DNA from 4 places in the Rummeliibacillus sp. SL167 genome. Region 3 is predicted to be linked to each of the others. Evidence: riboswitches for the same ligand, from Rfam matches in the RefSeq annotation. Region 3 holds a riboswitch; each other region holds the start of a gene.
The links. A riboswitch is a leader RNA that binds a small molecule or an ion and turns the genes downstream of it on or off. The one in region 3 is predicted to bind lysine.
Positions count from the first base shown of each region.

Region 1: it holds a riboswitch for lysine, as region 3 does, so the genes downstream of both, dapA (4-hydroxy-tetrahydrodipicolinate synthase) here and FEZ13_RS17520 (transporter substrate-binding domain-containing protein) in region 3, are expected to answer to the same signal.
Region 2: it holds a riboswitch for lysine, as region 3 does, so the genes downstream of both, FEZ13_RS18485 (amino acid permease) here and FEZ13_RS17520 (transporter substrate-binding domain-containing protein) in region 3, are expected to answer to the same signal.
Region 4: it holds a riboswitch for lysine, as region 3 does, so the genes downstream of both, FEZ13_RS01085 (aspartate kinase) here and FEZ13_RS17520 (transporter substrate-binding domain-containing protein) in region 3, are expected to answer to the same signal.

Region 1 covers NZ_VCBM01000002.1:317,513-321,714, reverse strand. The annotation lists partial or broken gene FEZ13_RS12915 (IS4 family transposase) at 220-1,020, shown strand; lysine riboswitch at 1,402-1,584, shown strand; gene dapA (4-hydroxy-tetrahydrodipicolinate synthase) at 1,709-2,602, shown strand; gene FEZ13_RS12905 (methyl-accepting chemotaxis protein) at 2,761-4,202, opposite strand, start outside.
Region 2 covers NZ_VCBM01000006.1:97,198-101,399, forward strand. The annotation lists gene FEZ13_RS18480 (CynX/NimT family MFS transporter) at 1-1,169, opposite strand, end outside; lysine riboswitch at 1,372-1,551, shown strand; gene FEZ13_RS18485 (amino acid permease) at 1,724-3,196, shown strand; purine riboswitch at 3,818-3,919, shown strand; gene FEZ13_RS18490 (xanthine phosphoribosyltransferase) at 4,165-4,202, shown strand, end outside.
Region 3 covers NZ_VCBM01000005.1:103,228-107,429, forward strand. The annotation lists gene FEZ13_RS17515 (amino acid ABC transporter permease) at 1-660, opposite strand, end outside; gene FEZ13_RS17520 (transporter substrate-binding domain-containing protein) at 739-1,593, opposite strand; lysine riboswitch at 1,717-1,899, opposite strand; gene FEZ13_RS17525 (PepSY domain-containing protein) at 2,041-3,516, opposite strand.
Region 4 covers NZ_VCBM01000001.1:270,037-274,238, forward strand. The annotation lists gene uvrC (excinuclease ABC subunit UvrC) at 1-1,525, shown strand, start outside; lysine riboswitch at 1,584-1,766, shown strand; gene FEZ13_RS01085 (aspartate kinase) at 1,888-3,120, shown strand; gene FEZ13_RS01090 (DUF2507 domain-containing protein) at 3,477-3,896, opposite strand; gene FEZ13_RS01095 (succinate dehydrogenase cytochrome b558 subunit) at 4,166-4,202, shown strand, end outside.

The sequences.
Region 1 (4,202 bases), on a different contig from region 3:
ATTTTTTAAATTATTTGGAACAAATATATTATATATATAAATTTCATTTATTTCAAATATATTTTAACAATTATTATAAAAGTTTACATTTCATTGCATTTAACTGAAGATTAAAAATACTCATAATCTTCAATTATTTAATTCTAACCATAAAAAATTCCTTTATAATGGATTTAGCAAGTGATCACCCGTCCAAATCCACTAAAAAAGGAACTTTGCATGGGACAGATTCATACAAAAACTCACTATTCGAAAAGAACTATGCCCTTAAAAATTATTGATTCCAGCACATTGCCACTTCATTTAACAAATCATAAATGGGCTCAATTTCGTAAAACCAAGACAGGCGTGAAACTCCATTTACGCCTTGTCTTTATGGAAAAAGGTGAATCTTATCCAGAAAAGGCTATACTTACTTCCGCGAAAGTTCATGATTGGAATGAGCTAGAAGTCATGGTAGACGATCGGGATTGCATGTATGTTTTGACCGTGGTTATTTAGATTACGAGCGATTTGATCGCATGACCGATGAGGCCTATTTCTTTCCAGGCTAAGGAAAAATGCCGTTATTCGACAAGTGTACGACTTTAAAATACCCGAGGATTCGGATGTGTTGTCTGACCAAATGGTATTGATGGGTACTACTTAAAATAGAGCTGAAAACTATTTTTGTTTAGTAAAAGTGCTAGATACCAAAGGAAATGTACTCATCTGGTCACCAATCGTTTTGATTTAGAGCCAGAAGAAATATCAGAAATGTACAAATCTCATTGGGCCATCGAATTATTTTTTAAATGGATAAAACAACATCTGAATATCAAAAAGTTCTATGGTCAAAGCGAAAATGCGATTGACAGCCAAGTATTTATGGCACTAATTGTTTTCTGCTTGAATGTGTTAGCTCAAATGGATACAAAGAGTGAACGGAAAATTCTACAAATCAGCCGTTATTTGAGGGCAGCATTATGGAAGCCAGCACATATTTGGCTTCGGAAAATTAAAGAAAAAGCTGTACCTTAAACAATAAAAATCGTCGTTGTTGCATAAGCATAATTGTAAATAATAGCCAAATTGATGGACCAATTTTGATAAAGCTTTAACTTTTTGGCCGTAAAACCCTGAAAATAAAAAGTTTGAATTTTCTAACATTTTTATGCAACACTAGTGCTTATAAAATTATAAATTACTTCGATATCTTCATCCATTCACGTTGTGTTTTACTAATCCCTTTCTTTTAAAAAAGCTTTCATCAGTGTTCCGTATTATTTATGGTTAGATCAGCATTCATTCTAATACAAATATCTAACTTTCTAAAATTTTCAATGAAGGTATTGCAAAAACTCTAAAGGAGTGCTAAGATATCTTTAATTTAAATATTTACTTATTTCAATATTTCTTTGAAGTAAGGATAGAGGAGCAAAGACCATCAGTATACAATTGGAGGATAATGGGATCCGTCGATGATTGTGGAAAGGGGAATTTGCCGAAGTGGAGAGAATCTCATTCTTCTCAAAGCTGGTTCTGTTGTTGAATAAATACAGAACTGTCATGTAGTAGAAAACTATATGGAGGGCTATCTACGCACAGAAATGATTTTGTTTCTACTGCAACAACGTAGCCTCGTTGTTGCTTTTTTGCGTTATCTTACTAATTGCCCTTCTCCCTCTATTATGTTGATAAAAAAAATCATGAAGGATGTGGAGAAGTAATGAATTTTGGACAAGTTTTAACCGCCATGGTGACGCCATTTGATCAAAACGGGGAAATTGACTTTCCCGCTACAGAAAATTTAATTCATCATTTAATCTCAAACGGTACGGATGGAATTGTAGTTGCTGGTACAACTGGAGAATCTCCTACCTTATCCGCAGAAGAAAAAGTAGAATTATTTAAATTTGTCGTAAAAGTAGTCAATGGAAAAGTACCAATCATTGCTGGAACGGGCTCAAATAATACAAAAGCTTCAATCGAATTAACAAAACAAGCTGAAGATGCTGGTGTTGACGCAATCATGCTTGTTGTTCCATATTACAACAAACCTTCTCAAGAAGGCTTATACCAACACTTTAAAACAATTGCTGCAGCAACTACACTTCCAATTGTTTTATACAATATCCCTGGAAGAAGTGTTATCAATATGGCTGTGGATACAGTCGTTCGTCTTTCACAAATCCCTAACATCGTTGCCATTAAAGAAGCAAGTGGGAATTTGGATGCGATGGCACAAATCATTGAACAGACACCAGAAGATTTCTCACTATATAGTGGTGATGATGGTTTAACTTTACCAATATTATCAATCGGTGGTGCAGGTGTTATTTCAGTAGCATCCCATATCATTGGAAATGAAATGCAAGCAATGGTGAACAATTTTAAAAATGGAAAATTGAAAGAAGCAGCACAGGAACACCGTAGACTTCTTCCTATTTTCAGAGGATTATTCGCAGCGCCAAATCCATCACCTGTTAAAGCAGCATTAAATTTAAAAGGAGTTTCTGTCGGCGGCGTCCGCTTACCGATTCTTCCTTTAAACACTGATGAATTGAGTGCATTACAAGAAGTATTGAAAGTAGTAGATCAAAAAGAAGAAGTTGTTTTATAAAATCTTAACGGAACGAACCTATCCATATTCATAAAAAATGACACATTCCCCATACATTCATTCCTGTATGGGGGATTTTCGTATGTCGCCTTTTCTCACACTAAAACATAGAATAATTTAGGCATCAATACATCAATATATTTACACATCTCAAATATTTATACTTTAAAATCATTGATGATATCTTCCAGACCCTTCGCCAAATGATTTAATGCAAGTGCCTCATTTGTGACATTATCCATAGATGCTAATTGTTCTTCAGTGACAGCTGAAATCTGTTGCATTGTTCCAGCGAATTGTCCTGAAATCGAAGAGATTTCCTTCATTCGGTCGACCATATTCTTTGTTTCTACACTTACATTATCTACGATAGACGAAACGTCATTGGTTTCGTTCGTGACGTTTTGAACGGCTTTTACAATGTTTTCAAAAGATTCTTCGGTTTGATTGACCATTATAATGCCTTCTTTTAATACTTTTAATCCTTGATTCATCGATAGCGCGACATCATCTGTTTCTTCTCTTATCTTATCGGTTATTTCTTTTATTTGCATAACTGCTTGTTCTGATTGATCAGAGAGTTTTCGAACCTCTTGTGCAACAACAGCAAAACCTTTTCCCTGTTCACCTGCACGTGCAGCTTCAATTGCCGCATTTAATGATAGAAGATTGGTTTGACTGGATATTTCACTTATTAAATTCAAAATTTGATCGATATCCTTTGATTTTAGCTGTAATGACTCCAGCATCTCAGCTGTATTTTCAACCGTTTTTTCGACTAAGGATATTTGCTCGACCGTATTATTCACTAACTGGTTTCCTGAATTTGCTATTTGTAATGCGCTATTTATTGAATTTTCGACGCTATGAATAGATTGACCAGTATGAGTCATTTTAGTTGAGATATGAGAAACTTTTCCTGAAGCTTGTGTCGCAGATTCAACTTGTACTTCTGTTCCACTCGCTACTTCTTCAATTGCTATGGAGACTTGTTCTATAGCCTGTCTAGATTCTGAAGAAGTGATTTTTAATCTATCAGAAGTTTGCGTTACCTGTTTTGCACTCGATTCTACATGAGTCATTAAAGATTGAAGTCGATCTGCCATCTGGTTAAACCCAGTGGATAATGCATAGATTTCCTTACTAGATTGACCTATCTTTATCCTTGCTTGCAAATCTCCTTGAGATATCTTATCCATTAATTTTTTTAAAGAAATAACTGGTTTGGTCACTTTACTGATCAACATAAATCCGATGATGCTTGCGATTAGCACCGTAAAAAGCGTAATACCTATCATTAAATTTCTATAGCTATATACAGGCTTTAAATACTCTTGGTCGTTTAATGCAATGACATATACAGATTGATCTAGTTCTACTTGAAAAGAAAGGGCATAAGTCACCCCGTTATCATGTATGATTCCATTTTTTTGTTGATAAAGTTTCTTGGCAAAGCTAGAAGAAAGTTTTGGTATCTCACTCTTAAATTGGTTAAAAGGCTCAGCCTTTCCTTCCTTTGTTATTTTAAATTGCATAGGCGTTAAGGACGCTGACTTAAAACTGCTTCTATTTTGAGTTAGTGCATAGGCTAATTTATGAT
Region 2 (4,202 bases), on a different contig from region 3:
GCGAAAAAGAACAAACCAATTACTACAACAATGTAGAGTACATTGGCTGATTGCCAACTTTCAAATAAATCATGAATATAGCCATAAAGTACAGGTCCTGTTGCTGCTAATAGATAGCCGATAGATTGGGCTGTACCAGAAATCTCTGCGGCTTCGAATGCATTGCGAGCGCGTAAAGAGAAAAACATCATGGCTAGTCCAAATGATGCGCCACCTGCGAGACCAATGAAAATCATCCAAAGAACAGTAAGTGAAGTTAGGTTCAACAAAATCCCTGAAAAACCAATGATATACAAGATACTAAACATCACCACTAATGAGCGTTGATCTGATTTTCTCGCCGCTAATATAGGGATAAGAAATGTCATAGGCAATTGTGAAAATTGCATGATAGAGAACATCCATCCTGTTTGATGGGCACTTATCCCTTGAGATTTTAACATGGCTGGAATCCAAGCTGCAGTTGTGTAGAAGAGTAAGGATTGTAAGCCCATTGATAGCGTAATAGCCCATGTCAAAGGATATTTCCAAATCGGTTTGCTAGGTCTCATATGCTTATGATCTTCTTTTACATTTATTTGTTGGCGTAATTGTGGTAACCACACGAAAAAAGCAATAATCGTAAGTATAAACCAAAAGCCAAGCGCACCTTTCCAACCGACAATTGTACTGGCGATTGGATAGCTAACACCTGCGGCAATACTCGCTGAAATATTCATCGCTACTGTGAAGATGGAAGTTAGCAATCCAACTTGTAAAGGGAATTTTAGCTTAATAAGTGCTGGCAGCAGAACATTACCAAATGCAATGGCAATACCGATGAGTGCTGTCCCTGATAATAAGAAAATAATGTTCCCCATTGAGCGTATAACTATACCGAAGGCCAAAATAATCATGGCAAATAGCAAGGTTTTCTCAAACCCAAAGCGTCTTGCAAGTTTTGGCGCAAATGGTGAAACCAGTGCAAATGCTAGTAGTGGAATAGTTGTGATAAAACCTGCTAGTACATTGGAAATATCTAGGCCTTGTTTTATATAGGTAATAATTGGACCTACTGATGTTAGAGGGGAACGTAAAGTAGATGATATGAAAATAATACCAAGTACAAGTATCCAAGTATTCCGATTCCAATGTAATTTTTTACTTTGTCTAGGTGTCAGTTGTGTCAATATTGTACGGCCTCCCTGAAAAGAAACTTCTTTATAACCGTATCATTAATAAATAGTAGATTTCAATATTCCAGCATCAATAATTGTTTACTATAAGTCTAAAATGTATTAGAGTAACAGTTATTTTACGTCTTGTTATTAAAAATACTCTGTATTATAATAAGAGCCGTATTAAAATTATATATTACATGCCTCATCCAGTAGGTGAGGTAGAGGTTGCCATGTCCATGAGTATAATCGACGAGATGAAAAAGCATTATAGACTCGATTAAAAAGGGGATATTGCCGAAGTGTCGACAAGCTTTTTATTGTTTATGCTGGGGCTGTTACCGAAAGGTGCAGAACTGTCACATCTGAAATGATGTGTTGAGCTATCTTTATCAAGATTGGTAGGAGTTTTAGTGACCATCTCAAGTTACTTGGATGGTATTTTTTTTAGGATCTATACTAAATGTTGGGTATCGAAACAAGGATATCTCAAATATTTGATATAGAACCATTTTTAATTAACTTTACTCTACCTTTTCTCGTGATAAATCGGAAAGAGGAGAATTATGAGTACAAAAAAGACAAGCTCTAGTGAACAACAGAGCTTAAATAGAGGGTTAAAAAGTCGTCATATTACCATGATTTCTCTTGGTGGAACAATTGGAACCGGTTTGCTATTGGCAAGTGGGAATTCAATTGCTGTTGCTGGACCAGGCGGTGCAATACTTGCATATGGTCTAATCGGTATTATGGTATTTTTCTTGATGACTAGTCTTGGGGAAATGGCTGCGTATATGCCCGTTTCAGGATCGTTTAGTACGTATGCTTCAAAATTTATCGACTCGTCATTAGGATTTGCGCTAGGCTGGAACTATTGGTATAACTGGGCGATTACGATTGCAGCCGAAGTGTCTGCTATATCAATCGTTATGAAATATTGGTTTCCTAATATGCCTTCATTTATTTGGAGTGCGGCATTTCTGTTTGTTATCTTTGTGTTGAATTATCTGTCGGTTAATAGCTATGGGGAAAGTGAATATTGGTTTGCGGTTATTAAAGTTGCAACGGTTATTATTTTCTTGATAGTGAGTTTTTTAATGATCTTCGGTATTCTTGGGGGAAAAGCGCCGATCGGATTCACGAACTTCTTTAAAGGGGATGCACCATTTCACGGTGGATTTTTTGCGACATTCGGCATTTTTTTAGCTGCTGGATTCTCATTCCAAGGTACTGAATTATTAGGTATTACAGCAGGAGAAACCAAAAATCCAGGTGAAACTATTCCAAAAGCTGTGAAGCAGATTTTTTGGCGTATCTTGTTATTTTATATTCTAGCTATTTTGGCAATTGGATTATTGATTCCGTATACGGATCAACGACTAGCTAATAGTGATGATGTAACTGTCAGTCCATTTACATTAGTATTCGAAAACGCAGGGATCGCTTTTGCAGCTTCCATTATGAATGCAGTTATTTTAACGGCTATTCTTTCTGCCGGCAACTCTGGCTTATATGCATCATCTCGTACACTGTGGGAGTTGGCGATGGAAGGAAAGGCTCCTAAAATCTTTAAACGATTAAATGGACGCGGTGTACCAATCGCAGCACTTATTGTGACTATACTAGTTGCTTGCTTATCATTTTTAGCATCTTTGTTCGGTACAGGTACTGTATATACTTGGCTGTTAAATGCATCTGGCATGTGCGGATTTATCGCATGGTTGGGAATTGCAGCAAGTCATTATCGATTCCGTAAAGCATTTGTAGCACAGGGCCATGATTTATCTGAATTACCGTATCGCTCAAAATTCTTCCCATTTGGTCCGATTTTTGCATTTGTAGTTTGTGCGTTTGTTATACTTGGTCAAAATTACACAGCATTTACAGGGGATCACTTTGATTGGAACGGTATTTTCGTATCCTATATTGGTTTACCGATCTTCCTGATTATTTGGTTTGGTTATAAATGGAAACATAAAACAAAGATAGTCCGTCTAGAGGATGCGGATTTGACGGCTAAACGCCATATGAAAGAATAATAAAAAAACACGCGTGTTGATTTGACAAAAATTAGGTCGTCTGTGGCGTAATTTTTGAGAAAACCTGCATTTTTCGGACCATTTATATAGATCTTCGCTGCGGCTTGCTCTTTCCTTTTGTGTAGCACATATTTGATAAAAAAACAATCCAATGTCCTGCGGAAAGAGCGAATAAAGTCTTTGAGAGAGCAAATAAATTATCTCAAAGGGCGAATAAATACTTTATGGATAAAATTGGATAATCAACATGCCTGATAAAAAAATAGTCTATAGAATCGGTTTCACAATGCTTTTGAGCTAAAAAATACGAATGATTTTCTTTTCGAATCAATTTCATAAATCATTTTCTTCTCAAAAAATACGAACATTTAAGAATAACTAATTTTGATAGTTGTGGAGCGAAAGACGGCGACTTATTGTATGATAATGATGCGAAGTAAGCGAGAAGGAGGAACATATAAGAGAATTGGTGTGATTATCCTCTAAAATGTTCGGAGATTAGCTGAAATTTCGTTTCAATATCTGTAAATATTCGGGTTTTACAATTATCAGAATTATTCTATATTTTAATGTTTTATTGAATTTTATAAATAGCATGCTATAATTGGGACATTCTCAATTTAAAACTAAATATCATTTACTCATATAATAGCAAGAATATGGCTTGCAAGTTTCTACCAGATCACCGTAAATGATCTGACTATGAGAAGCAATGCAATGTTTATAAATTGTTCTTTTCGACTGTATAGCTCGAAGGACTTGCTCCACTCATAGATGATTGGATGTACGAGTTCTTCGGGCTTTTTATCTATCTAAAAACTGAAGTGGCTCGTGTCAAGAAAGATAGGGGAAGGATGCAAAATTGCGGGGTATTTCCTATCAGGTTCGCAGCATGTGAATTCTTGAAATCCGGTCATTGAAAGCAAGGTAGATTTAAAAACGTGAAAATAAGAAGGGAGATCCCAAGGTTGAAAGCACTTCAGGAAAAAATCGTAAGGGAAGGTAA
Region 3 (4,202 bases):
CAAAATTTGCGTAACAATAATGGTCATGACTAAATAAATAATACATGCTACGAAGAATGATTCGAAGTAACGGAAGTTATTCCCTGCAATCGATTTAGTTTGGAAGAATAATTCTGTTACACCGATTACATTTAATACAGATGTATCTTTGATATTCATCACATATTGGTTACCTGTCGCAGGTAAAATATTACGCAAAACCTGTGGTAAAACTACATGGACCATTGTTTGCCAATGATTCATACCAATAGCCCGTGCCGCTTCAAATTGACCTTGTTCAATACTCATTATTCCACCGCGTACGATTTCAGCCATATAAGCACCTGTGTTGATCGATACAATCAAAATAGCCGCAAAGGTACGGTTCATGTCAATGCCAAACAATAAATCAGAACCATAGTAAACAACCATTGCTTGCACGATCATAGGTGTTCCTCGAAAGAACTCAACATAAACAGTTAAAATCGCATTAATGGTTTGTAAAATCCATTTTTTAGCTCCACCATTACCCTTTGGAATTGTATTAATGACGCCAATAATCAAGCCGATTAATGCGCCAATAATAGTCCCGATTGTTGAAATAACCAGTGTCATCCAAGCGCCTCGTAAGAACATCGGCCAGTTATTTGTAATGATATTGATAAACCATTCTAAGCTCATTATTACTCCTCCTTAAAGCATAACAAGAACTACCAATTGCTATAAATCACACAATCGGTAGCTCTTTAAGTCTAAAAACTATTTAGCTGCTGGTTGATTTTTGATTGCATCATCCATAATTTGTTGACGGTCTTCTTCTGAAATACCTTTAAGAATTTTGTTGATTTTTTCTGTTAAATCGCTATCTTTTTGTAAGCCGACTGCGATTGCAGTATCTTCTTCTGAAGTTTTGAAGCCTTTATCATCCGCAAATTCAACCATTGCGAATTTATCGTTAGCTGCTGTAGCTGAAACTGCTTCAGGTTTTTCCGAAACGTAAGCATCGATTTTGCCTGACTCAAGTGCTACACGCATTGCTGGGAAGTTATCCATCGCTGTTTGTTTTTTAACGTCTTTAATTTGATCAATAACTGTGTAATGGAATGTATTTAACTGAGCAGTTACCTTTGCCCCCTTGAAATCGGCGATTGAAGTAGCACCATCAAACTTGCTACCTTTTTTTACAACCATTACTAGGTTTGATTTATAGTAAATATCTGAGAAATCAATGGTTTTTTTACGTTCTGCAGTTGGTGACATACCAGCAATAATGGCATCAATTTTACCTGAAGTCAATGCAGGTACAAGACCATCCCATTCTGTTTTAACGATCACTAATTTCTTGCCTAATCCATCAGCAATTTTTTGTGCGATTTGTACATCATAACCATTTGCATATTCTGCATTTCCTTTAATGGCGACACCACCATTTGAATCATCTGATTGTGTCCAGTTAAACGGTGGATATCCCGCTTCCATGCCTACTGCAAATGTACCTTTACTATCCCCACTATCCGATGATTCTGATTTTTTAGAATCATCCGAGCCACACCCTGCTAACACAAGGATGGTCATTAATAAAACACCTGACAATAATGCCCATGTCTTTTTCATATTTCCCTCTCCTTTGAAAAACAATCTCCTATGTGCCTTAGAAAAAAAGACTATAAAAAAGGAACCTGAGTTGAACTCAGGCTCCAGAATATATCTAGTCCTAAATCCTCCACTTTTATCCCATCATGAGATAGCTCAACTCAATAACTTCGACAACTTATTGAGACAGTCCTGCAATTATTCACTGCAGACCCAGCATGTAATATCGAGATTATTACAAACTTCGGCAACATTTCCTTCTCCCTAGTTTCCTCGCTTTCTCTAACTCCACTAAGAACTATTAAATATTGCACCTCTACCTCACCGCGATACTAGTGAGGTTGTATTTATCAATTAATAGTGACAGTCTACATGACTAGCACTTTTCTGTCAACCGCTCACTATTAAATTAGCATAAGATTAGTAGTATTCTAATAAATTCGAGCTATAAATTAGTGAAGGTTTATATCATTTTCCTTCTTTTAAAATATCTGATTCAATATACTGGATTTCACCAGTAGTTGCATCGATTTTTTCAATTTCACCATTTGCTGAGAAATCCATGACATAATTTAATCCATATACTGTAACTTCTTCATCCTCCTCATCATAATTGATCGTGCGAGCAAGTTTCATTTGCAAATGTTCTTTAAATATGGCATCTGCTTGTTCTAATGATAATACAGGATCCATCTTCATATTTAGTAGTTGTGTTTCATCTGGTAATATAATAGAACAATCACGAATAACACCAGTATAAATACCAACATTCACATAGATAGTATATTCCTCTATGCGAATCCCTTTGTAATGGCGTACGAATGTAAAGGTTGTAAATGGTTCGAAATTGTTATCCTCATCATCTTCATCCAAATCCTCTTCGTTTTCTTCTTCCATCATTTCAAGTTCCTCAAAGAATCGGCGCTCTTCCTCCGTTAAATCTTCTTCTGTTAAAACTTCAAAGTCATCGCCATCTTGAAGTTGTTCTTCCAGTAAATATTTTTCATGAATATTTCCTATTGCAGCTTCTAAGAACATTTTCGCCTTTGTTTCAAGAAGCTCTAAAGGTAATTCCTCTTCTAATTCCTTCCATTCAACATTTGACTCATAATTTTGTTGCAACGCGTCTATCTGTTCCATCTTAATCGTTGGTTCAGTTTCTTCCATATTCCTTTCATCCTCTGATGGATACCAATAGGTGCCTACACCGTTTTCTATTTTATGCATATCATTGGTAACGCCTAAGAGACTTTCTATAGATTCAGTTACATTGACTTGTTCAAACGCATGCGCATCGGCGACAAATTCATCCAAAAGCTCATCCGCTGTTACGACTTGCCCATCAACACGAACGGCTACATATTCACGTTTCGGATAATATGCAAGTTTCATCTCTCCGCTATTTTCGAAGATACCTAGTTCCACTAGAGGATATTGGCATAATATATTTTTTGCATCTTGTGCTGAAATTTGAATATCTGGATAAGATAATTGATAATACGATTGAAACAAGACAGCTGAGATAATAAATCCTTGCTTATTGATCTCAATAGTTGCACCTGAATTAGGCAAAAATAAATTTAATGCGCCATCCTTTGCTTCAAACACGATCATATAAGATTCGCCATTCCATTCTGTCATCTTTTTAAAATGCAGTTTTTCTTGGCAAAAATCTTGAATAAAATCTTCTGCACAACCGATCAATTCATCAGGCTCTAGCTCTTCATATTCTTCCAATGAAACATCATTGTTGTTTGTGATTTCTTCCATATCAACCATAAAAGATGTAAGTTTTTGATCATCAGATAACTCTATATGACCATATACTAATTTTCTATGTGCATCGATGATTACGCCAAAAGTTGGATCTTCCTCATCATGTTCAATCGAAATAACTGGTCGACCCATAATATATTCTCGTAATACAAATTCCAAATTTCCCATTATTTGCTTCCTCTCATTAATCTCTTTAAAAGCGAAGTTATTGTTTTTTATGTCCATCAATATAGAAAATCATTGAATCAGGCGTGTTGATTATCCAATTTTATCCATAAAGATAGGGAGAATTCGTTGATTTCCGCTACGGCTTGCTCGCTTTCCTGCGGGCGAATGCTGGGGGCAACAGGATGTTGGTCACGGAGTCGTTGCCACAGGACGTGGCGCCCTTAGACTCCGTTCCTTAATCTCTACGCTGCGGGGTCTCATCTATTCGCTTTTCCCGCGGGAGTCGAGCAAGCCGCAGCGAAGATCTACATAAATGAAACGAAAAATACATGTTTTTTTAAGAATTATATCAAAAATATTTCCTAATTTCTGCCTAATCAACACGCCTGTCATTGAATATCTTTTTAAACAATCCTTAAATCCTGATTTTAACATAAATATATGTATTCGTCTTACGTTGCCCTTGTAAAAATATCTACTTATAATAAGATAAAGTGAAACTCCATCAGTGGGGGTTTTCTTCATCCCCCATTGAAATAGAGGAACTCAGGTTAAGAACGCCACGTCCTGTGGCAACACCTGAGTGACCAACATCCTGCCCGTCCGAAGCAATCGGACTTTAACGGGCAGTCTCCCATCTATCTTTCTCGTTTCTCTCAAAATCTTGAGATGGGGGTATTACTGCC
Region 4 (4,202 bases), on a different contig from region 3:
ACACGATCCAAAATATAATGTTATGTTAAAGGATGATAAAACATATCCTTATATCAAAATCACAAATGAGAAATATCCAAGATTACTCACAGTTCGCAAAGTAAAAAGGGATAAAGGAAAATATTTTGGTCCTTATCCGAATGTCTATGCGGCAAATGAGACCAGGAAACTGCTTAATCGACTATACCCTTTAAGGAAATGTTATTCACTTCCGAATCGTGTTTGTCTATATTATCATCTAGGTCAATGTTTAGCTCCATGTGTCAAAGATATTGATAAACAGGTTTATGATGAGATGGTCCAAGAAATTACGAATTTCTTGAATGGCGGATATACGGCAGTCAAAGAGGAATTGCATCAGAAAATGTTGGATGCTTCAGAAAAACTAGATTTTGAACGTGCAAAGGAATATCGAGATCAAATAGCCCATATTGACGCTGTAATGGAAAAACAAAAGATCACCACAACTGATTTTATCAATCGGGATGTTTTTGGCTATGCGGTAGATAAAGGCTGGATGTGTGTACAAGTATTCTTTGTTAGACAAGGGAAACTAATTGAACGTGCAGTCTCTTTATTTCCTTCATATGGAGAACCAGAGGATGAATTTTTAACATATGTCGGGCAATTTTATGAAAAAGCTGAACATATAAAACCTAAGGAAATTCTTATCCCAAAAGAAATAGATGGTGATATGTTACAGCAAGTATTGAATATTAAAGTGTTAAAGCCACAAAGAGGTAGGAAAAAGGAATTACTCGATTTGGCATCAAAAAATGCTCAAATAGCTATTACTGAGAAATTCCAATTGCTTGAGAGACAAGAACAAAGAACAATAGGTGCTTGCGAACAATTGGGGGATGCGATGAATATTGCAACTCCTCTACGTATCGAAGCTTTTGACAATTCTCATATTTTTGGAGCGGATACAGTTTCGGCAATGGTTGTTTTTATTGATGGTAAACCGAGTAAAAAAGAATATCGTAAATTTAAAATTCAAAATGCCCATGCACATGATGATTATGGAGCGATGCGCGAAGTTATTCGTCGCCGCTATTCAAGAGTTTTAAAGGAAGGCCTCCCTCTTCCAGACTTACTCGTAACCGATGGAGGGAAGGGACAGATGGAAGTAGCAAGAGAAATTTTAGAGGATGAGCTTGGATTGGATATTCCAATTGCGGGATTAGCAAAAGACGATAAGCATCAAACTTCTCAACTGTTATATGGAAATCCGCCTGAAATCATTCCGCTAAAACGAACAAGTGAAGCTTTTTATTTGTTACAACGCGTTCAAGATGAAGTACACCGATTTGCGATCACATTCCATAGGCAGCTGCACGAAAAAAATGCGATTACATCCATTTTAGACGAAATTCCAGGAATCGGACCAAAAAGAAAGCAACAGCTATTAAAACACTTTGGTTCGATCAAGAAGATTAAAGAAGCAACGTTTGAAGAATTACAAGAAGCTGGTGTACCTAAAAAACTGGCTCAGGCAATCATTGACTTTTTTTTGAAAAAATAATTGCAAAAATAGCGATTTATATGGTATCGTAGTGTCACCAATTAAAAATCACTGATTTAGTGATGATAGAGGCGCGGGTTTCAAGAGTACCCGACTGGAGGATGAATAGATCCTTTGAAGGTCGATGAAAGGGGAGGCCGCCGAAGTTGCAAGATTGCTAATTCCATCTTGCTGCTGGTTCTACATTGAAGAAATGTAGAATTGTCAGAGTCAACATAGATTCTGGAGGGCTATCTCACATGAATGTTCTTTTGAACGTGCATGCTAAGAGCAGCTCTTCACACATGTGAAAGGGCTGCTCTTTTTTCATTAGAAATCATTGTGAAAGTCGCCCACATACAACTATGTAGGGGAGCGTTTTGATGAGTATTTTAGTGGTAAAATTTGGCGGGACTTCCGTCGCAACAACAGAAAGAATTATGCATGTTGCCAAACGCATTCAGCGTGAGAAACAAAACGGGCATGACATTGTCGTAGTTGTATCTGCAATGGGGAAAACGACAGATCAACTTGTAGATATGGCTCATGAAATTTCTGAATCACCTTCAAAAAGAGAAATGGATGTACTATTGACAACTGGAGAACAAGTAACGATATCATTGTTATCCATTGCTTTGCATAAATTAGGAATTGAGGCGCAGTCATTTACTGGTTGGCAAGCCGGTATTATGACAGAGCATGTGCCAAGCAATGCAAGAATCGAGAATATTGCACCAAAGGCTGTCAAAGATGCTTTGGAAAAGGGGAAGGTTGCTGTAGTCGCTGGTTTCCAAGGTATTGATGATGAAGGAAATATTACAACATTAGGCCGCGGAGGTTCAGATACGACTGCTGTTGCACTTGCAGTAGCACTAAATGCTGAACGCTGTGATATTTATACAGATGTTGATGGTGTTTATACAAGTGATCCTCGATATGTTAAAGGCGCCAGAAAGTTACTGGAAATGTCCTATGATGAAATGCTCGAACTAGCGAATCTGGGAGCAGGTGTTCTACATCCTCGCTCTGTAGAGGTAGCCAAGAATCATCATATTCCTATGTCTGTTCGTTCGAGTTATGAGGATGTTGAAGGTACTATCTTGAAGGAGGAAATTACAGTGGAAAAAGGCTTGGTTGTACGTGGTGTTGCATTTGAATCGGATATTATTCGTTTAACGGTATATTATAAGGAAGCATATAATAGTTCATTAGCTAATATTTTTACAACATTAGCCAAAAATCATGTCAATGTCGATATTATTGTCCAAACGATTATTGAAGGAACGGAACCATCTGTGTCGTTCTCAGTAAAAAAAGAAAATCTTCAAGATACATTACAAGTTTTATCTGAACACAAAGATACATTGGGCTATCATCATGTGGACTATGAAGGGGAACTGTCAAAAGTTTCAATCGTCGGATCTGGTATGGTGTCAAATCCAGGTGTTGCGGCATCGATGTTCGAACGCTTATATCGTGAAGGGATTCCTGTTAAAATGGTCAGCACTTCAGAAATCAAAGTATCTGTTGTTGTACCGCAGGAAGATATGTTAAAAGCAGCAAATGCTTTACATGACGAATTTGGTTTATCCGTCAAAGAAAAAATTCCACATTAATAAATGACTTTCACCTGATGGCTACTACAATTAATGAGTAAGCGTCAATATGTTCATAAAGGACTTTTCATATGAACGAACGTATGCGTGGAGTCCTTTATTACGTAAATAAAACTCCTACCAGTATTTTGATGACTACTGAAAAAACTGTGATAAAAATCATGGTTCTATAGTTTTTCAGTATTCTCCATTTTTTCTGGTAGGAGTTTTTGATGAATGAATCTATCGTGTATGAACAAGCAGAAAGTTTTCTTTTAAAATAACTAGTAAAGTATAGAATTAACCGCTTATAAAAGATGAATTGATCCAACTAACTAACCCAAGTGAAAGAAAATTTCCCTGGGTAAAGGTTCACTCTAGCCTTCTATCCTATCCTTCAAATCCCATTTGATGTGAAATTTAACTTGTGCTTGTTTTGGTTTCGTTTCTTCGTAGCACTCTGTTAGGAAGCCACAGTATTTTTGTTGGTTCTGCGCCAAAAATCCAGCCTCAAGTTGAAAACAGCGACTATCAAATTTTAATACTTCGGGATCTCCGGTTAAAGTACAAAAAGCTTCATCAGTTGAGACCTTATCAATCGTTAAATCTCCCCAACCAGCTTCTTTAAAGAATGAGATTGCTTCTTCTAAATCATAGAGCGGAAATTGACGAGCTAGTTCTTTTCCACACCAATATAGTATATCTTTTTCATTTTTCCCCAATATAGAAGAGAGTACATGATCACGAATTAGCTCATAACCAAATTGTGTTATTTCATTTTTTTGTTGAGTAGACATGAAAATCCTTCTTTCATATTTTGTCTAAATTATGTCAGTAAAAGAATTAATACACATTAGACATGAATGATTGCTTTTTTCGAGAATAATATGAACGAGAATAGCTCATAAAAAAGTTCATGTTGCCTTGACGCTATTGTGGTATGAGAGTACAATAAACTTGTCATAATATTGTACCATTATGAAACAAGCAGTCAATAGATGTCGAGTGATAATTACATGACAAAAAATTGACATCTTGCTTTCAAGTATTAAGGGGGGTAACAGTCTTGTCGAAAGATCGAGAGTTTTATTGGCGTCGTCTGC